Regions from separate parts of the Stenotrophomonas sp. STEN022 genome, predicted to be linked through region 2. Evidence: riboswitches for the same ligand, from Rfam matches in the RefSeq annotation. Region 2 holds a riboswitch; the other holds the start of a gene.
What was found. Region 2 has a riboswitch for thiamine pyrophosphate ahead of thiC (phosphomethylpyrimidine synthase ThiC). Riboswitches for the same ligand answer to the same signal wherever they lie in the genome.

Region 1 (10,736 bases), on a different contig from region 2:
CTGGTCAACCGCCTGCGTGAAGCGGGCTGGAAACCCGGTGTCGCCAGCCGCGGTTATGGCCGCGACGAGGCTGATACGGCGCGCTGGGTCACCGCGGATATGGACGTGGGCCTGGGCGGGGATGAGCCGGTGCTGATCGCCTGGAAGACCGGCGTGCCGGTGCGGGTGGACAAGGATCGGGTCGCCGCGGCCAAGGCCCTGCTGGATGCCGGTTGCGATGTGGTGGTCTGCGATGACGGTCTGCAGCACTACCGTTTGGCGCGTGATATCGAAATCGAAGTGGTGGACGCAGTGCGCCGCTATGGCAACGGACGGTTGCTGCCGGCCGGGCCGCTGCGCGAGCCGGCCTCGCGCGCCGCGCAGTGTGACTTCCGGGTGGTCAATCTTGGGCAGAACAGTGATGCGCCCACTCAGGTAGGGGACTCCGGTTTCGGCGAGTGGGCGATGCGTCTGTCGATCGAATCGGCGCGGCCACTGAAGGGCGGCCGCGGCAAACCCTTGAAGACATTTGCCGGCCTGCGGGTACACGCGGTGGCAGGCATCGCCAATCCGCAGCGGTTTTTCCAGATGCTGCGCGGCCGCGATATCGGTGTGGTGCCGCATGCCTTTGCCGATCATCATCGTTACACGCCGCAAGACCTGTCCTTCGGCAGCGAGTTGCCGGTATTGATGACCGAAAAAGACGCGGTCAAATGCCAGGGTTTCGCTACCGCGTGGCACTACGCTGTGCCGCTGCAGGCTGAGTTGCCGGCAGCATTCTGGGTGGCCCTGCTCGACCGTCTGGGTAAGCTGTCCCGCGGTTGATGCATGCTGTTGTCGTACGTGTTGGAAGGAGTTGAGATGAGCAGGGTTCCCGAATTCGTGGTGGCCATTCCGGCCCGCTATGCCTCCACCCGCTTGCCGGGCAAGCCCTTGGCGCTGATTGCCGGGGAGCCAATGGTGCTGCACGTGGCGCGTCGCGCGTTGGACGCGGGCGCCCGCGAGGTGTGGGTGGCTACCGATGACGCGCGGATTGCGGAAGCGGTGGCGGGATTGACCGGCATCCATGTGGCGATGACCGACCCCGCGCATGCCTCCGGTACCGACCGTCTTGCCGAATGTGCTCGCCAGGCTGGTTGGGCCGACGATGTGATCGTGGTGAACCTGCAGGGTGATGAGCCCTTCGCCCCGGCGGCAGGCATCCAGGCAGTGGCGACAATTCTTGCCGACAGCGGCGCGCCGATGTCGACGTTGGCAACGCTGGTGGAAGACGCTCCGACCCTGTTTGATCCCAATGTGGTCAAGCTGGTACGGACTGCGCAGGGCGATGCGCTGTACTTCAGCCGCGCGCCGATTCCGTGGCACCGCGATGGCTTCGCCGTCAGTCGCGATGTGCTGCCGGCCGGCCAGTGGCTGCGGCATATCGGTATTTATGGCTACCGAGCTGGTTTCCTGCAGCAGTTTGCCGGCATGCCGCCCGGTAATCTGGAGCAGATCGAATCGCTGGAGCAGCTGCGGGTGCTGGAGGCTGGCTTCCGTATCGCGGTGGGCTTGTCGCCCGCGCCATTCCCGCCAGGGATCGACACCCCGGGAGACCTGCATCGCGCCGAGGCGCGAATGAGGGCGGGGCAATGAAGTTGCTGGTGGTCTGCCTGGGCAATATCTGCCGCTCGCCGATGGGTGAAGGGGCTTTGCGCGCGCGGATTGCCGAGGCGGGGTTGGGCAGTTGGGTGCAGGTCGGTTCGGCTGGAACCTCGGGCCATTGGCATGCCGGGCGCAGCCCCGATCCGCGTGCCGTTGCCTGTGCCCGCCAGCATGGCGTGGACATAGCCGCCCAGCGGGCCCGCCAGCTGCTGGCCGAGGATTTCGATGAATACGACCTTATCCTGTGTGCGGATGTCGACAATCTGCGTGAGGCCCGGCAGCTGGCGCCGGCCGGGTTCGAGGCGCGTGCGGTGTTGTGGCTGCCGTGGGCAGGCATTGAAGGGGCCGATGTGGTGCCGGACCCCTATTACGGTGATGTGGGAGATTTCGAACACAGCTGGGCGCTGCTCGATACTGCGGCCCAGGCCACAGTGCGCCGCCTGTCGCGGCGCGACGACTCCGGCATAATCCCTGCATGAACGAAAACCGTGTAACGGAACTGCCCACCTCCGGTATCTGGCTGAATGCAGCGCCGGCGACCTTGCAGGACATGCGCGGTCGCCCGCTGGTGCTGGCCTTCGTCAACGGAGCCTCGGTGTGGTGCATGCAGCGGCTGGCTGAGGTCATGCGCTGGCAGGCGCGCAACCCCGGCAAGGTGCAGTTGCTGGTGGTGCAGGTGCCGCGATTCGAGTTTGAACGTGAACCGCAGCAAGCACTGAAGCTGCTGCGTCGGCAGGGCATCAGTGCGCCCATCGTGTTGGATGCGCAGTGGGATGCCTGGCGCCGGTTTGACGTACAGTCCTGGCCAACCCTGCTGATGCTCGATGCCTATGGGCAGGAACAGGAGCGGCTGGTGGGCGCGACCGGTGACTTGGAGCGGGCCTTGAACAGTCTGGGTGAAGGCATGACGCGCCCGTTGGACGATGATGCCTACGGCATCCGTGAAATCAACGCCGAACCGCGCCTCCCGCTGCTGTTCCCGGGCGGACTGGTTGCCACGGCAGATCGCCTTTACGTGGCTGACACCGGTCACCATCGAATTCTAGAGTGCACCCATAATGGCCGCGTTCTGCGTCAGTTCGGCTTGGGCAGCGCCGATCTGATCAATGGCGGCACCGGCGAGGCGACGTTCAATCGCCCGCAGGGCTTGGCTTTGGTGCGCGAGATCCTGTACGTGGCTGATACCGGCAATCACGCCTTGCGCAGCATCAATCTGATCAGTGGGCAGGTGGACACCTTGTGCGGCAACGGCCGTGCAGGTGATCCGCGTGCCGGCGTGTTGGCCCAGCCTTGGGACAGTCAGCTCAATCATCCAGCAGCGGTTGCGGTGGCGGACAACCAGGTCCATATCGCGATGGCCGGTGACAACCATATCTGGAGCTATGACCTGGGCACGCGCGAGCTGCGCTGGAGGGCCGGTGCCGGCGCAGTGGAGGTGCGCGATGGCAGTGGTCATCTGGCTGCATTTGCACAGCCCAGCAGTCTGGTTGCGGTCCAGCAGACGCTCTACGTCTGCGACGCGCTGGGCTCGGCGATCCGTTCGGTGCAGCTGCGTGGCGACCTGGTGCAGACGCTGGTCGGGCAGGGACCATGGGAGTCGGGCAATGTTGATGGCCCGCGCTTGCGTGCGCGCCTGCAGTACCCGTTGGCCCTGGCAATGGGGCCGGACTCGCCGCTGCTGTGGATTGCCGATGCCGGCAATGGTTCGCTACGTACCCTGCGCTTGGGCGGTGGTGATCTGTCCACGGTCAACCTGCCGCGTCGCCTGCATGGTCCGGCCGCCTTGGCGGTGGCTGCAGGCGCGATCTGGATTGCCGAAGCCGACGCGCACGCTGTGCTGCGTTTTGATCCACTCAGCGGTGAACTGAGTGAAGTGCCGATTGAAGGATGACCGACGTAGTTGCCAATGAATTCGATGGCAAGGCCTTCGCTGCGGCGCTGAGTACAGCGCCAGGTGTGTACCGGATGTACGCTGCCGATGACAGCTTGCTGTACGTGGGCAAGGCCGGCGCGCTGCGCAAGCGCGTAGGCAGTTACTTCAACGGCTCGCCGAAGAGCCGCCGCATCATGATGATGCTGTCGCAGGTGGCGCGGATGGATGTCACCGTCACCCGCACCGAGGCTGAAGCGCTGCTGCTGGAAAACCAGCTGATCAAGTCGCTGAACCCGCGTTACAACGTCTCGCTGCGCGACGACAAAACCTATCCGCAGGTGCTGCTGACCCGCGAGCAATGGCCGCGGATTGCCCTGCATCGCGGTCCGCGTGCGGTGCCCGGACGCTATTACGGGCCGTATCCGGGCGTCGGTGCGGTGCGCGAAACGCTGAACCTGATGCACAAGCTGTTCAAGCTGCGCAGCTGCGAAGACAGCGTATTCCGCAACCGCTCGCGGCCGTGCCTGCAGTACCAGATCGGTCGTTGCAGCGCGCCCTGCGTGGAGCTGGTTCCGCAGGCCGAATACGACGAATCGGTGCGGCGCGCGGCGATGTTCCTGGAAGGCAAGAGCGATCAGCTTGCCGAGGAGCTGATGCAGGCGATGCAGCAGGCCAGCGATACGCTTGAGTTCGAGCGGGCGGCGCGGTTGCGTGATCTGGTGGCTTCGTTGCGCAGCATGCAGAACCGCCAGTACGTGGATGGGCGCGCTGCCGATCTGGACGTGCTGGCCTGTGCAACCCAGGGTGCCAGCGCCTGCGTGATGCTGCTGGCATTCCGCGATGGCCGCAATCTGGGTACGCGTGCATTCTTTCCGCGCACCAATGGCGAAGACAGCGCCGAGGAGGTGTTGGCGGCGTTTGTCTCGCAGTATTACGTCGAACATGAGCCGCCGGCGGAGGTGCTGCTGGATCGACAGATTCCGGATGCAGAGATGATCGAGGCCGCGCTGAGTGCATCGGCCGAGCGCAAGGTGGCCTTGAAGTGGAACGTGCGCGGCGAACGCGCCGGCTACGTGGAACTGGCAAGTCGCAACGCGCAGATCACCCTGGTCGCCGAGATGGACAGTGCCGGTGCACAGCAGGCGCGCAGTGAGGCCGTGCGCGAGATGCTGGGCCTGGCCGAGCCGGTCAAGCGCGTGGAGTGCTTTGATATCAGTCACACCATGGGTGAGGCTACAGTGGCCTCCTGCGTGGTGTTTGATGCGGCCGGCCCGGTGCGCGCGCAGTACCGGCGCTACAACATCAGCGGCATCGAGCCGGGCGACGATTACGCCGCCATGCGCCAGGCCATCGACCGACGTTTCCGCCGCGCGGTGGAAGAGGGTGGGGTGCTGCCGGACGTGTTGTTGATCGACGGTGGTGCCGGACAGTTGGCACAGGCACAGGCAGCGCTGGCTGACCTGGGCGTGGAAGGGGTGATGCTGGTGGGCGTGGCCAAGGGCGTGGAGCGCCGTGCCGGCCATGAAGCACTGGTGCTGCCCGATGGCCGCGAGCTACGCCCCGGCGCCGCGTCCCCGGCCTTGCAGTTCATCCAGCAGGTGCGTGACGAGGCCCATCGCTTTGCCATTACCGGCCACCGCGGGCGTCGCCAGAAGGCGCGCATGACCAGCAAACTCGAGGATATTCCCGGTATCGGCCCGCGTCGGCGCGCCAGCCTGCTCAAGCATTTTGGCGGCATTGCCGGCCTGAAGGCCGCGGGCGAGGCTGAAATCGCCCGCGTGGAAGGCATCAATGCCGCCCTCGCTGCGCGTATCTACGCTAACCTTCATGGTCTGTCGGTACCCGATCCGGCAGCGGAGTAATGTTGTAATGAAATTGACCATCCCCACCTGGCTGACGCTGCTGCGGATCCTGATGATCCCGGTGCTGGTGCTGGTGTTCTACCTGCCCTATGCCTGGACCAACTTCGCCTCGGCGGCGATTTTCGGCCTGGCGGCTATCACCGATTGGCTGGACGGCTGGGTGGCGCGCAAGTACGAGCAGCATTCGGCGTTCGGCGCATTCCTGGACCCGGTGGCGGACAAGTTGATGGTGGCGGTGGCCCTGTTCCTGATCGTGCAGGGGCACCCGACGCCGTGGATGGCGTTCTGGGCAGCGGTGATCGTCGGCCGTGAAATCGCGGTGTCGGCGTTGCGCGAGTGGATGGCCGAGATCGGCCAGCGCGCCAAGGTGCGGGTGGCGATGATCGGCAAGGTCAAGACCACCGCGCAGATGGTGGCGTTGCTGTGCCTGCTGTACTCGGTGTCGCCCAATACCTCGTACAAAACCATCTGGATGGGCGAGCCGGTTTTCCATATTGGTGACTGGATGTTGGCCATCGCTGCTTTGCTGACTCTGGTGTCTGCGCTGCAGTACCTGCGTGCGGCTTGGCCGAGCCTGCGTGAAGACGAAAAAGCCGCAAGGAATAGCGCAGTTAAAAAGTGAACAGGCTGTTGACACTGCGCCCAATGCATGTAGAATTTCGCCTCCCAAGCGGGAATAGCTCAGTTGGTAGAGCGCAACCTTGCCAAGGTTGAGGTCGCGAGTTCGAGTCTCGTTTCCCGCTCCAGTTTCAAGCATCGGGTCATGTTCATTCGTGCTTCGATGAGTAAATAGATGTAGCAAGCCTGCGGGAATAGCTCAGTTGGTAGAGCGCAACCTTGCCAAGGTTGAGGTCGCGAGTTCGAGTCTCGTTTCCCGCTCCAGTCTTGCAATACATCTCGAATGTCGGTTCTCTGTTTCGCAGGTGCTGCATTCAATCCGCGGGAATAGCTCAGTTGGTAGAGCGCAACCTTGCCAAGGTTGAGGTCGCGAGTTCGAGTCTCGTTTCCCGCTCCAGATAATGACCAGCAGATTCCATGTGATATCTGCAGGTAAAGAAAAGCCCCTGACGGGGCTTTTTTGTTGTCTGCGATTTACCTTCAGCCAACTGCTGCCGACATCGGCAGCAGCTGGCAATGCGTGACGCTGCTCAGCGCGCGGCGTGCGCTGCAGGTTCCGCAGTGGGGATGTGGGCCGCTGCACTCCATGCACGCAGCCCGATCACGGCAAGACCGAGGAAGAACACGTACAGCGCCGCGGTCACATGCAGTGACTTGAACAGATATGCGCCCACGTACACCACGTCGACCACGATCCACAGCCACCAGGTGGCGGTATGGCGGCGTGCCTGCCACCACTGCGCGACCAGGCTCAATCCGGTCAGCATCGCGTCCAGCCATGGCAGCGAGGCATCGGTGAAGCTGTGCATGCCGGCACCAAGCGCGATGCCGCCAAGCAGGCCGATACCCAGGTCACGCAGCATCTTGCTGCGTGACAGGGGCACGATACGCACGCTGCCTTCGTCGGCGGCGTGGCGACGCCAGTTGATCCAGCCATAGACCAGGAAAACGGCGAAAGCGAGCTGCAGCAGCGTGTCCGAATACAGCTTGGCTTCGGCGAATACCAGTGCATACAGCGCCACCGACAACAGGCCGACCGGCCAGGCGACCATCCGCCGTTGCGCCATCAGCCAGACGCCGAGGATGCTGCATAGCGCGGCCGACCATTCGAGCGTTGCGCTGCTCACAGCGCGACGCTCACCGATACGCGTGCCTGCCGCGGTGCGCCTGGGAACAGGTAGTAATCGCCCATGCTGCTGCCGGTGTCACGCCAGTAGAAGCGGTTGAATACATTGTCCACTGACAGGTTCCAGCTTACGGCGTGGCCCTGCAGCTGGTGCTGGAAGCGCAGGCCGGCATCGAACAGGTTGTAGCTCGGTGCGCGTACGGCGCCATCAGCGCGCGCGGTATTGGCCGATGCGTAGCGCCAGCCGCCGGTCAGGTCCAGCCCTTCAACGAAGGGCAGCGCATAGCTCAGGTGCACGCTGGTGCGCAGCTTGGGAACGTTGACCAGCTGGTGGCCTTCGTAGCTTGACGTGCCGGTATCGCGTGCACGTGCCTGCAATACGCTGGCGCTGGCGACGATCTGTAGTGCATCGGTGAGCTGGCCATTGGCGGTCAGTTCCAGGCCGACGTGTGCCTGCTTGCCTTCCTCTACGAAGGTGTAGCCGGCGTCGCTGTCGTCGGGCTTTGCGTACTGGTAGGGCTGGGTGGTGCGGAACAGTGCCGCGCCCAGCGTCAGCTGCTCGGTGCTGGAATACTTCACGCCGATTTCGAGCTGGCGCGATTGCACTGCCGGCAGGAAGGTATCGGCGTTGGCGGTCCAGAACGGTGCCTCCTGGCCGAGCGAGATGCCTTCGACATAGCTTGCGTAGGCATTGATGCTGTCGCTGGCCTTCCACATCACCGCAGTCTGCGGCAGGAAGCGCGACAGGCGGCTGCGACGTTGCGGGTTGCCGCGCTTGTCGTATGCGCGTTCGTCCAGGCGCACGTAGCGGCCGCCGGCCAGCCATTGCCAGTCTTCATTGAGCTGGATGCGGTCCAGTGCGAAGGCCGCGGTCTGGCGGCTGTCCAGGCGACGTGCGGACGCGCCGGGCATCAGTGGCGAGGGCTCGAACACGAGCAGCTGCTTGTCGTGGATATTGACCGTGCCGACGTATTCGTTGACGTTGCGGCGCTTGTCCACGGTGCGGCGGAACTGGTCCGCACCCACGGTCAGCTGATGGCCGATGCTGCCGGTGTCGAAGCTGCCGCGCAGCTCGGCGCGCAGCTCCTGGTTGCGACGGGTATCGTCCGGGCTGCGGTAGTCGTAGATGTCGTAATCGCCATTGGGGGCAAAGTAATTGCCCGGCACGCTGCCATCGGCGCATTGCGCGGCGTAGTAGCAGCCATAGGCGAAGGCGACGTTGTCGTCGATCACCGTGCGGCTGTGGCTGACGGCGACGCGGGATTGCCAATTGGCGTTGAAGTCGTAGGTGTGCAGCGCGGTGATATTGGTGCTGGCAATGCCTACCGGCTGCTGCCACGGCTGATAGCCGAGCAACTGCTCACGGTCCACGCCGGTCGGCAGTTCACGTCCGCCCAGCAGTTGGTAGCCGGAGGCCGAGCGCTGCGCGCTGGTCTGGTAGTTGGCGTCGACTTCAAGCTTGCCGCGCTCGCCGATCAGCCAGTCGGTCGCCAGCGAGTAGAAATTGCGGCGGCCATCGGCATGTTCGATATAGGACGCGCTGTCGTCCCAGGCTGCGTTGAAGCGCAGGCCGATGCGCGGGGTCAGCCAGTGGCCGACGTCGATGGCGGCATAGCGCGAGCCTTCGTTGTCGGTGCCCAGGGTGACGGTGCGTACTTCGGCCGGCCGTTTGCTGACGTAGTTGATGATGCCGCCGGGTGCCATCACGCCGGCTGCCAAACCAGCTTCGCCCTTGAGCACTTCCACCGACTGCAGGTTCTCCAGTGCCAGACGCTGTTCGCCGGCGATCGACATGCCGTTGAAGCGGTAGCCGGTGGCTGTGTCCAACGCGAAGCCACGGATGGCGATGTTCTGGTAGTAACCGACCGGTGCGTAGGCATCACCGAGCGAGGCGTCATTGCTGGCCAGTTCGGACAGCGAGCGCACCTGCTGGTGGTCGAGGAAGTCGCGGTCCAGCACGTTCATTGATGCCGGCGTGCTTTTCCAGTCGCCGCTGCCAAAGCTGTTGGCGCGGGAGTTGTCCGCGTCCGGCTGGCGTGCCTGCACGCGCACGGCGGCCAGTTCGGTCGGGGAGTATTCGGCAGCGGCATCGAGGCCGGTGTCGCTGGCGTACAGCGGCAGGGCGGTGCTCAGGGCGAGAGACAGCAACGTGGGGCGCAGGCAGCGGTTCATTCGATTCGTCTTCAGGCAACAAGGGAGACGAAGCGAAGGCGCGCATGCGCAGCGCCAATGACGGCGCTACGGCTGCTGCTCAAAGCTCCCTACGCCGGTGCAAACCGGATCAGGTTCCAAGGGACTCTCTCAGCCTGGCAAATCCAGGCACCCCCGCTTCAGGGCGCCATTTCACTACAAATGCGAATGATTTGCGAGTCGGGCTGCTTCAGGCGGCGGCGTGCAGGGCCTGCAACAAGGTTTGGCCGTGATGGCTGGCGAACCATTCAGGGTGGCCGAGCATGAAGGGCTGCCAGGCGACATCGGCATTTGCGGTGGAGCCGGTGACGCCTTCGAAATACTCGACTTCGGACAGTGCAAAGTCGAAATGCACCATTGGCAGCAGGTCGGCCAGCAGGTGTACCCGTTCGGCCGACAAGGGCAACACTTCGCGGTAGCCGTCGAGCAGGGCCAATGCGATATCGATACGCACCGCCTCGGCGCCGCGCTCCAGTTCCAGCCAAGCCACGGCATTGCGTTCGATGGCGGTGGCCAGATCGAACAGGGCGCTGGTGGGGGAGGCCAGGCCGAAATCGAGCACGCTGCTGACCTGCATCGCATTGTCGCCGTGGCCCCACAGCAGGTTGGAGACGTGCCAGTCGTTGTGCGCCCAGAGCCGAGGTTCGGCCTGCAGGCGCGCTGACAGTCCGGTGTGCCAAGGCATGACGCTGCGCTGCAGTTGTTGCTCCCAGGGTATGCGGGCCAGATAGCGGGCAAGGCCGGGTCGATTGCCGAGATCGGTCTTGAGCGCCGCGATCGGGTCTTCCGCACGGATCAGCTCTTCACGTGCGACCAGCAGGTGGGTGCTGCGCTGGGGCGCGTCATAGCTGGCGGAGGCACGGTGCAGGGTGGCCAGCATGCGGCCGGCAGCGCGCGCGCGTTCGACTTCGGTCAGCAGTGTCCACGATGGGGCATCCCGGTACAGGTCCTGGCCATCGGCTACGGCGTGCAGCTCGTAGGTCCAGTCGCCATGTTCGATGGCGGTCTGGCCATCGTGGCCATGCAGGAGCTGGGTAACCGGCACCCCGGCCTTGGTGAGGTGGGTGATGAATTGATGCTCTTCCAGCAGACAGGCAGCACTGCGGACCAGCCGGTGGTGCCGTTTGACGAAGACCTTGCCGTGCGGGCCCTGGGCAATCGCGGCGGCCGACATCGGTCGCGGACTGTGCCAGAGCAGGGTGCTGTCAGCGTCCAGCTGCGGGTAGCGATTACACAGCCAGGCAAGCTCGGTCGCATTGATGGCGGGCCAGTCAGCGGCCACTTCATCGTTGTTCAGGCCTTGCACACGGTGGGATTGCTGGGTCATCGGAACAGGCTGGGACAGGTGATACGAGGGAGGCGCGATGGTACGTCAGCTCCGCCAAGGCTGCTGAATGTAGTGCCGAGCCATGCTCGGCTAGGGGCCTTCCCGGTAAAGCTGCCA
Region 2 (10,736 bases):
CAGCCGCACGGATTCGCAGTCGTAGACTTTCTGCAGCTGGTGGCACAGGGTTTCCGGCGGGCGCGTGCCATGGATGTCCATCTGCACGTGCCAGCGGCCGGCATCGTCGGCATTGCGATTGCCGGCAATGTTGCTGAAGGCGAAGCCGCGCCGTTCAACCATGCCGATCACGCGCACCAGCGCGCCTTCGGCAGGCTTCAGCACCAGGTCAAGCCGGTATTGCATTGGAACTCTCCTGCGCTGCCTTGGCATGGGCTGGGTTGCTGTCCAGCATGGTGCTGTTGGCGTTGTTGGGTGGCACCAGCGGCCACACGTTGGCGCGCGCATCGATGGATACGTGCAGCAGCATCGGGCCGGCGGAATCGAACAGCTCGGCCAGCCCGTCTTCCACATCATTGCGGTCGACGATGCGCTTGGCCTTGATGCCGAAGACCTGTGCCAGTGCGACGAAGTCCGGATTGTCGGACAGGTCGATCTCGCTGTAGCGCTCGGCGTGGAACAGCTCCTGCCACTGCCGGACCATGCCCAGCGAGGAGTTGTCCAGCAGCACGATCTTGATCGGCAGCTTGCAGCGGGCGATGGTCACCAGCTCCTGCACGTTCATCATGAAACTACCATCACCGGAGACCAGCACCACGGTGCGATCGGGACAGGCGAACTGCGCGCCCATCGCCGCCGGCAGGCCGAAGCCCATGGTGCCCAGCGCGCCGGAGGTCAGGTGGTTGCGCGGGTGGTTGAAGCGGCAGTGCTGGGCAACCCACATCTGGTGCTGGCCGACGTCGCAGGCGATGACGGTGTCCGCCGGGGCCACTTCGCTCAGCCGCTTCAACAGGCGCGGGGCGTAGATCTGCTCGCCTGGTGCATCGTAGCGGGCGCTGAACTTCTCGCGGTTGGCGGCACAGCGGGCACGCCAGGTATTGCAGTTGGCGCGCTCGCCGGTCAACGCCAACAGGCCGTCGCGGACATTGCCGGGCAGCGAGATGTCGGCGCCGCGCAGCTTGGAGATTTCATAGATGTCGGCATCCAGGTGGATGACGCGGGCAAACGGAGCGAATTCGGCCAGTTTGCCGGTGGCACGGTCGTCGAAGCGCGCGCCGACCACGATCAGCAGGTCCGAATCCTGCACTGCCATGTTGGCGGCGCGGGTGCCGTGCATGCCCAGCATGCCCAGGTATTGCGGGTGGTTTGCGGGCAGCGCGCCCAAGCCACGCAGGGTCAGCACGGTGGGGATGCCGGTGGCTTCGACGAACTGGCGGAACTCGCCAACCGCATCACCCAGGGCAATGCCGCCGCCGCCGTAGATCACCGGCTTTTCGGCTTGGGCGATTGCCGCCAGTGCAGCGGCCAAGGCTTCGGCCGCCGGTGCCGGTATCGGGTCGACCGAGGCCGGCACGTGATCGGGCAGATGCGCGGCATTGGCCAGCTGCACGTCCTTGGGCAGGTCGATCAGCACCGGACCGGGCCGCCCTTCGCGGGCGACGCGGAACGCTTCGGCAACCACGTGCGGCAGTTCATCGACGCTGCGCACCAACCAGCTGTGCTTGACGATCGGCAAGGTCATGCCGAACACATCCAGTTCCTGGAACGCATCGGTACCCAGCAACGGCGTACCGACCTGGCCGGTCAGGCACACCATCGGTACCGAGTCGAGCATGGCGTCGGCGATGCCGGTGACCAGGTTGGACGCACCCGGGCCGGAGGTGGCCACGCATACGCCTACCTTGCCGCTGGCGCGGGCATACCCGTTGGCGGCCAGCGCCGCGCCCTGCTCGTGACGTACCAGGATGTGCTTGAGGCTGGAGTCCACCAATGCGTCGTAGAACGGCATGATGGTGCCGCCCGGGTAGCCGAACAGCGTTTGCACGCCTTCGGCTTCCAGAGCCTGCGTCAGCCAGCGTGCGCCATTGCGTGGCGCACCGGGGGTGGATGTGTTCATGGAGCGACCTTTGCCTGTTGCGGGTGGGGGACCGCGCGGTTACGCGTTCTGTGCTTGCAGCCAAACCATCTTGGCGCGGAGCTCCTTGCCCACCTTTTCAATCGGATGTTCCATGTCGGCCTGCTGGAACTTCTTGTAGTTCGGCAGGCCGGCGTCGTACTCGGCTTCCCAGTTCCTGGTGAAGGTGCCGTTCTGGATGTCGGTCAGCACGTCCTTCATGCGTGCCTTCACCGAGGCATCGATGACGCGCGGGCCGCTGACGAAATCGCCGTACTGCGCGGTCTCGGAGATGAACTCCAGCATGCGGGTGATGCCGCCTTCGTAGAACAGGTCGACGATCAGCTTCAGTTCGTGCAGCACTTCGTAATAAGCGATTTCCGGCTGGTAGCCAGCTTCGACCAGGGTTTCAAAGCCGGCCTGCACCAGCGAGGAAGCGCCGCCGCACAGCACGGCCTGCTCGCCGAACAGATCGGTTTCGGTCTCTTCCTTGAAGGTGGTCTTGATGATGTTGGCGCGGGCACCGCCCAGGCCAGCCGCATAAGCCAGCGCGAACTGCTCGGCCTTGCCGCTCTTGTCCTGGTAGACCGCGTAGATGCACGGCACGCCGCGGCCGATTTCATACTCGCGACGCACCAGAGCGCCCGGGCCCTTCGGCGCGACCAGCACCACGTCCAGATCGGCGCGCGGCTCGATCATGCCGAAATGCACGTTCAGGCCGTGCGCGAACAGCAGGCAGGCGCCCTGCTTCATGTTCGGTGCCAGCACCTCGTTGTACAGCTTCTTCTGCACCATGTCCGGGGTCAGCACGGCGACCAGGTCGGCGTCCTTGACCGCTTCGGCGGGGCTCTTGACGGTGAAGCCATCGGCCTGGGCCTTGACTTCAGTGGGGCCGCCAGCGCGCAGGCCGACAACCACGTCGAAGCCGGATTCACGCAGGTTCATGGCATGGGCGCGGCCCTGGCTGCCGTAACCGACGACGGCGATTTTGATCTGGGGCAGTTCGTTGGTGCTCATGGTGCTTGGTTTCCTTGCAATGAAGAGAGTCAGGCAGAAATAAAAACGGCCGTTGCGTCAGGACGCAGCGGCCGGGGCGGGCGGGGCAGGCACCATGCAGGCGGCAGCGCTGCGGCAGGCAGCGTTGGCGGTGTGTTTGTTGGAGGTGTCTGGGGTCGGGTACATGGTTTCAGATGAAATAGAAGCTGGAAACGAAAAACCCCGCGCCGGGGCCGGTGCGGGGTCTTTGTTCGAATCTGGCATTTTCTGCTACGCGCCAGCTCGCCCCGCCCCTGTAGGTTCGGTAATAAGTACGAGTACGAGCAGCGACGCCGCGGCGTGAGCCGGGGTCGAAGGCGTGTTGGCGGTGGCGTTGTGGCGTTGCAGCATCAGTCGAGATAACCACCGCCGCTGCGCGCTGTCAACGCTTGCAGGTGTGATTTTCCGGATTCGGTGCGTAAGCCCCGTCGTGGCGGCATGGTTGCGGTTGAAACCTACACGTACAAGCATCCGCTGAGGCTGGATTGCGCGGATTCGGGCCAGTCCGGCACCTTGGATTGGCGTGGGAGAGAAATTTTGTCCGCTGGTGATTGGATTGCGCCGCTTTCGCCGGTTTAGGAAGTAAGAGGCTCTTTTCTGGGCCGGCCGGAGGAAGGAAGCCATGATGCATTCAACAGAACAGGGCATCACGTGCGCAGGCGCACACTGCTGTGACGGCCCCAGCGGCGAGCCGACGACAGGCCTGGTGCAGCTGATGGGCCAGGGGGTTGGCCTACCGGCACCGCTGATCTATCGAAAGGGTTGGACCCTGCTCGGCTACCTGGCAATCGAGTCCAACCGGATGCATTCGCGGGCAGCGCTGGCGGCGTTGTTGTGGCCAACCCTGGGTGAGACCAGCGCCCTGACCAACCTGCGTCAGGTGCTGAGCAACCTCAATCGCTTCTGCACCCTGGCACTGGGGGAGGGCATTCTGCGCATCGAGCGCTCGGCGGTTGGTCTGATGCGTGGCAGTGAGCCACTGTTCGATGTCGATCTGCTGCAGCAGATGCCGTGTGAGTCGGCCCAACTGATGACCGAGCAACGGGTGTTCCTAGATGGAATGGAGGACATTGCCGATTCCAACTTCCAGAGCTGGCTGGCGAGCACCCGGCAATTGCTGGATGCGCAGCTGATCGACGCGGCGGCACGCTGCTGCGATGAAATGCTGGATACAGCGCGTTGGGAGCCTGCCGTAAAGCTGGCCAATGCCTTGAGCCAGCGCGACCCCTGGAATGAGGCACATACCCGGCGGGTGATGCGGGCCCATGCCGGCACCGGTATGCGTGCTGCGGCGCTGAAGGTCTACCAGCGATTCGAATCGGTACTGCGGCAGGAGCTGGGCCTGGATCCAGGCCAGGAGACGCGCGGCCTGCTGGAGCAGATCAGCGGCGGACACGAGGCAGCAGGCTTGATCGGAATGGCGTCTGCGCGGATGTAGGGCTTGGTTGCCAGTGGTGATCTGCGGGTCTGCTGTTTGTCTGTGGGAGCGGCGTGAGCCGCGAAGCTGAGCTTGCTCGAACCACTTCATCTGAAGATACCCCTGCTTCGCGGCTGACGCCGCTCCCACAAGGACAGCACGGTGCCCGCGGTCCAGCTCGGCTGGCTTGAACGCTTGGGTGAGGGGGAGTGAGTTGCGAGGCGCATGTGCAAGGCGTGCGTCAGCGCGGTGGCTGAGCTATCGTCCAGCCATTCCCTTGCTGGTTGTCCACCATGCTGCGTACCGCGTTGCTGCTTGCCTTATCTACTGTGCCGGTAACGGCGTTTGCCGCAGACCGCATCACCGGCCATGAATTTGCCACCCGTTCGGAAGTCATCGCGCCGCATGCAATGGCAGCCACCTCGCAGCCGCTGGCCACGCAGATCGCGCTGGACGTGATGAAGGGCGGCGGCTCGGCGATGGACGCAGCCATCGCTGCCAATGCTGCGCTGGGATTGATGGAGCCGACCGGCAATGGCATTGGCGGTGACCTGTTCGCGATCGTCTGGGACCCGAAGACGCAGAAGCTCCATGGTTACAACGGCTCGGGCCGTTCACCGCGTTCGTTGACGCTGGCGGAGTTGCAGCGGCGTGGTTTGAAGGAGATTCCTGCGACAGGACCACTGCCGGTGTCGGTGCCTGGCGCAGTAGATGGCTGGTTCGCATTGCACGAACGCTTCGGGCGCAAGCCCATGGCTGAAAACCTGGCGCCGGCAATCGCCTATGCGCGAGAAGGGCATCCGGTATCCGAGGTCATTGCCTACTACTGGGATCGCTCGGTGCCCAAGCTGTCGCAGTATCCGGGCTTCAAGGAGCAATTCACCATCGATGGGCATGCGCCACGCAAAGGGCAGATGTGGCGCAATCCAAACCTTGCAAACACCTTGCAGCAGATTGCTGACGGCGGCCGTGATGCGTTTTACAAAGGTGACATCGCTCGTGGCATCGGTGACTACTTCAAGGCCAATGGCGGCTATCTGAGCTACGAGGACATGGCAGCGCATCACGGCGAGTGGGTCGAGCCGGTCAGCAGCAACTACCGTGGTTATGACGTGTGGGAGCTGCCACCGAACAGCCAGGGAATCGCCGCACTGCAGATACTCAACGTGCTTGAAGGCTACGATTTCTCGAAGATTCCATTCGGCTCGGCCGAGCACATCCATCTGTTCGTTGAAGCCAAGAAACTGGCCTTCGCCGACCGTGCCCGTTTCTATGCGGACCCGGTGTTCTCGCCGGCGCCGGTGCAACGACTTGTTTCCAAGGAGTACGCCGCGCAGCGCCGCAGCCTGATCTCGATGGACAAGGCCTTAAAGGAAGTTCAGCCGGGCACGCCCAGGCAGCTGGAGGAGGGCGACACCATCTATATGACCGTGGCTGATGCCGACGGCATGATGGTGTCACTGATCCAGTCCAATTACCGCGGCATGGGCAGCGGCATGGCGCCGCCGGGGATGGGCTTCATCCTGCAGGACCGTGGCGAGATGTTCGTGCTGCAGAAGGATCATCCCAATGGCTATGCGCCGGGCAAGCGGCCATTCCAGACCATCATTCCTGCTTTCATCACCAAGGATGGCAAGCCGTTCGCCAGCTTCGGGGTGATGGGCGGCGCGATGCAGCCGCAAGGACATGCGCAGATCGTGATGAACCTGGTCGACTTCGGCATGAACCTGCAGGAAGCCGGCGATGCGCCGCGCATCCAGCATGAAGGTTCGATCGAACCGACCGGACAGGCCACGGCGATGCGCGACGGTGGCGAGGTCAATCTGGAAACCGGGTTTTCCTATGAAACGGTACGCAGTTTGATGCGCAAGGGGCATCGCGTGGTGTTTGCCGACGGACCTTATGGCGGCTACCAGGCGATCATGCGTGACCCGGAAAGCGGCGTTTACTACGGCGCTTCGGAGAGTCGAAAGGATGGGCAGGCGGCGGGGTACTGATCTTTGCTTCTTGTGGTTGTAACCGGGGCAAAGTCAAAGTTAAAGCCAAAGCCAAAGCCAAAGCCAAAGCCAAAGCCAAAGCACCCCTCCCCAACCCTCTCCTTCGCTGCGCGAAGGGGAGGGGGTAGAAGCGGCTCCGTCGCCGTCTTGTAGATCGCCAAGAACAGCCCCCTCCCTTTCGCGCAGCGAAGGGGAGGGTTGGGGAGGGGGAGTTCTCCGCTGCCGTCCTTGCCGCCCAATTGTTCAGCCACATTGCGCAGCTGGATGCCAAACCAGCCAGATGCGCCGCGGCGATTCACAGCTCCCGCAGCTCCTGCCTACTTGTCCAGACCTGACGAACGCTCAGTGACTGCACGTGCTTCTTCCTGTGCTGCCTGCTCGCGCTCGATCCATGCTTCGATCATGTGCCGTGCGCGCTGCGCGAGCCGACGTTGCCGGTTGTGCTCGGCGTCCAGTACGCGATACAGCGATACCATCACCAGCACCATCAACAGCGCGAACGGCAGTGCGGCAATGGTGATCATGCCCTGCAGTGCATCCAGGCCACCTGCGAGCAGCAGTGCTGCGGCGATCAGTGCAATGGCGATGCCCCATACCAGCTTGCGTGACAGCGGTGGATCGCCGGCCTCATCGGTCGACATGCTGGCCAGCACCAGTACCGCGGAATCGGCCGAGGTGACGAAGAAGATGATCAGCAGGATCAAGGCCAGGCCCGACAGCAGCAACGAGGCCGGCATGCCATCGAACAGCGTGAACAGCACCGTTTCATAGCCTTTGCCCAGCGCCTGGACCAGATCGGCCTGGCCGAACAACTGTGCCCACAACGCGGTGCCGCCGAAGACCGAGAACCACAGGAAGCCGAGCAGGGTTGGCGCAAGCACCACCCCGACCACGAACTCGCGCACGCTGCGGCCGCGTGATACCCGCGCAATGAACGAACCCACGAACGGCGCCCAGGCAATCCACCAGGCCCAGTAGAAGATGGTCCAATCGGCGACCCAGGTGCTGCCCGAGAAGGGCGACATGCGCAGACTCATCGTCACCAGCTGGTTCAGGTAGGCGCCCAGGGTGGTGGTGAAGGTATCGAAGATGAAGCCGGTGGGGCCGAGCACCAGCACTGCGGCCATCAGCACTGCCGCCATTGCCAGATTGAAGTTGGACAACCATTTGATGCCACGGTCCACGCCGCTGGTGGTGGAGATCATGTAAAGCACGAAGGCGATGGCAATGACGGTCATCTGCAGTGGCACGCCTGCGGTGACACCGAACACACGTTGCAGGCCGGCAGCGATCTGGATGGTGCCGAATCCCAGCGTGGTGGCGACACCGATTGCGGTAGCGACCACGGCGGCGATGTTCACCAGCTTGCCGATCCAACCGCGATGATGGCGGCCGATCACCGGTTGCAGCATGTCGCTGATCAGACCGCGGCCGTTGCGGTTGTATTGGAACCAGGCCATTGCCAGCCCTATCAGCGCATAGATCGCCCACGGGTGCAGGCCCCAATGGAAGAACGAGTAACGCATCGCGGCGCGGGCGGCATCCATGCTTTGCGGCGGCAGCCCTTCGGGTGGGGTAACGAAATGCGATACCGGTTCGGCCGCGCCCCAGAACACCAGGCCGATGCCCATGCCGGCGGCGAACAGCATCGACAACCAGCTGGCGCGGGAAAAATCCGGTTCGGCATCTTCGCCGCCGATGCGCAGGCTGCCGAAGCGTCCGAACGCCAGATACAGCAGGAAGGACAGTGTCAGGAACACGATCAGCAGGTACATCCAGCCAGCGCCACGCACCACCTGGGCCAGCGCGGCCTGTACCACGTCGTTGAAGGGGCCGGGCGCGAGGCCGGCAATCAGCACCAGTAGCGCGACCAGTGCAATGGAAATGCGAAACACCATGAAGGAGCTTCTCCGATCAAGTGAGCGATTGAGGGGAGCGAGCCTGAGCTTGCAGGACAACCGGCTGGCACCTTGGCACCGGGCCGGGAAAGGAGGGGCGGCAAGCGCCGCAAGGCAGTCATTCGAAACGAGCCTGCGCGGGATGTTACTGAATGGCGCGTCACGATTACGTTAGTGGCTTGTGACGTTGTGCAAGGCAAGGTCTGCTGGTAGCAGCTACAGCCTTTTGACCGGTGTTCCTGCTGGCTTGGCTTTCCCCTCGATTGCAGGTCTAATGACGCCCGAAGCGGGGGTACCGCAGCCTTTGGGCTACGGTTGAGACATACCCTTCGAACCTGATCCGGCTCATACCGGCGTAGGGAAGCTTCGTGTGCCGCCGGTCGCTGTGCCCGCAACGGGTCAGGACCGTGTGGTGTGCGCCTTCGCTTCGTTCCGTCATGCGAATCCCTCGCGTGGCCTTCGCACCCCGCGTGTGGATAGACCAGGACGAATGCCAATGAACGCACAGCCCAGCCTGCAGCAACAGGCCCAGCAACTCTCCGAATCCGTGACCCGGCCGATTCCCGGTTCGCGCAAGATCTTCGTCGCTGGTTCGCGCCCAGACCTGCAGGTGCCGATGCGCGAGATCGCGCTGACCCGCACGCCCACCCTGTTCGGCGGCGAGGAGAACCATCCGGTCACCGTGTACGACACCTCCGGCCCGTACACGGATCCGCGGGCCAACATCGATCTGGCAGCGGGGCTGGCGGCGGTGCGCAGCGCCTGGATCGAGGAGCGCGGGGATACCGAGCAGTTGGCCGGTCTCAGCTCCGAGTTCGGCCGTGGCCGCCAGCACGATGGCAGGCTTGATGCCGTGCGCTTTCCCGGCCGCACGCTGCCGCGCCGCGCGATTGGTGCCGCCAACGTCACCCAGATGCACTATGCGCGCCGCGGCATCGTTACCCCGGAGATGGAGTACGTCGCCATCCGCGAGAACCAGCGGTTGGATGCGGTGCGTGATGCAGGACTGCTTGCCCAGCATCCAGGGCAGAGCTTCGGTGCCAGCATCCAGCAGATCATCACCCCGGAATTCGTGCGTGATGAGATCGCGTGCGGCCGCGCGGTGCTGCCGAACAACATCAACCACCCCGAGTGTGAGCCGATGATCATCGGTCGCAATTTCCTCACCAAGATCAACGCCAACATCGGCAACAGCGCGGTGTCGTCTGGTATCGCCGAGGAAGTGGAGAAGCTGGTGTGGGCGATCCGCTGGGGCGGCGACACGGTGATGGATCTGTCCACCGGCAAACATATCCATGAGACGCGCGAATGGATCGTGCGCAATTCGCCGGTGCCGATTGGCACGGTGCCGATCTACCAGGCGTTGGAGAAGGTGGATGGCCGGGCCGAAGCGCTGACCTGGGAGATCTTCCGCGACACCTTGATCGAGCAGGCCGAGCAGGGGGTTGATTACTTCACCATCCACGCCGGGGTGTTGCTGCGACACGTGCCGCTGACTGCGAAGCGTGTCACCGGCATCGTCTCGCGCGGCGGTTCGATCATGGCCAAGTGGTGTCTGGCGCATCACAAGGAAAATTTCCTCTATACGCACTTCGAGGACATCTGCGACATCATGAAGGCTTACGACGTGTCCTTCAGTCTCGGTGACGGCCTGCGCCCTGGCTGCATTGCCGATGCCAACGACGCGGCGCAGTTCGGTGAACTGGAAGCGCTGGGCGAGCTGACAAAGATTGCCTGGAAGCATGATGTGCAGACCATCATTGAAGGTCCCGGTCATGTACCGATGCAGCTGATCAAGCAGAACATGGACAAGCAGCTGCAGGAGTGCGGCGAAGCGCCGTTCTATACGCTTGGGCCGCTGACCACCGACATCGCACCGGGTTACGACCACATCACCAGTGCGATCGGTGCGGCGATGATTGGCTGGTATGGCACCGCGATGCTCTGCTACGTGACGCCGAAGGAACACCTGGGCCTGCCCAACCGGCAGGACGTGCGCGACGGCATCATGGCGTACAAGATCGCCGCACACGCCGCCGATCTGGCCAAGGGCCATCCGGGTGCGCAGGTCCGCGACAACGCCTTGAGCAAGGCGCGCTTTGAGTTCCGCTGGGAAGACCAGTTCAACCTCGGTCTGGATCCGGAGAAGGCCAAGGAATTCCATGACGAGACGCTGCCCAAGGATGCGCACAAGTTGGCCCACTTCTGCTCGATGTGCGGCCCGCATTTCTGCTCGATGAAGATCACCCAGGATGTGCGTGAGTACGCCGCCGAGCAGGGGCTGGATGAGGCGCAGGCGCTGGCGATTGGGATGGCCGAGAAATCGGCACAGTTCCGCGAGCAGGGCGCGCAGGTCTATCGCGTCGAATAAGCTGGTGAGTCGGGGCGCGGGCGACCCCCCGGAGCACCCCCCCCCCCCAAAAACCCACCCCGGGAGCGCACGCGGGGAGAGGAGC

Region 1: another riboswitch for thiamine pyrophosphate. It lies ahead of ACVOMF_RS08570 (TonB-dependent receptor); the one in region 2 lies ahead of thiC (phosphomethylpyrimidine synthase ThiC).

The regions. Positions count from the first base shown of each region.
Region 1 is NZ_JBRREG010000031.1:137-10,872, reverse strand. Features, by position in the region: gene lpxK (tetraacyldisaccharide 4'-kinase) at 1-804, shown strand, start outside; gene kdsB (3-deoxy-manno-octulosonate cytidylyltransferase) at 841-1,614, shown strand; gene ACVOMF_RS08610 (low molecular weight protein-tyrosine-phosphatase) at 1,611-2,102, shown strand; gene ACVOMF_RS08605 (hypothetical protein) at 2,099-3,514, shown strand; gene uvrC (excinuclease ABC subunit UvrC) at 3,511-5,358, shown strand; gene pgsA (CDP-diacylglycerol--glycerol-3-phosphate 3-phosphatidyltransferase) at 5,366-5,980, shown strand; tRNA gene ACVOMF_RS08590 (tRNA-Gly) at 6,029-6,104, shown strand; tRNA gene ACVOMF_RS08585 (tRNA-Gly) at 6,165-6,240, shown strand; tRNA gene ACVOMF_RS08580 (tRNA-Gly) at 6,298-6,373, shown strand; gene pnuC (nicotinamide riboside transporter PnuC) at 6,507-7,103, opposite strand; gene ACVOMF_RS08570 (TonB-dependent receptor) at 7,100-9,274, opposite strand; TPP riboswitch at 9,344-9,439, opposite strand; gene ACVOMF_RS08565 (phosphotransferase enzyme family protein) at 9,483-10,619, opposite strand.
Region 2 is NZ_JBRREG010000022.1:41,553-52,288, forward strand. Features, by position in the region: gene ACVOMF_RS06925 (ACT domain-containing protein) at 1-225, opposite strand, end outside; gene ilvG (acetolactate synthase 2 catalytic subunit) at 209-1,936, opposite strand; gene ilvC (ketol-acid reductoisomerase) at 1,976-2,950, opposite strand; gene ACVOMF_RS06940 (AfsR/SARP family transcriptional regulator) at 3,594-4,406, shown strand; gene ggt (gamma-glutamyltransferase) at 4,679-6,382, shown strand; gene ACVOMF_RS06950 (BCCT family transporter) at 6,700-8,280, opposite strand; TPP riboswitch at 8,559-8,660, shown strand; gene thiC (phosphomethylpyrimidine synthase ThiC) at 8,777-10,651, shown strand.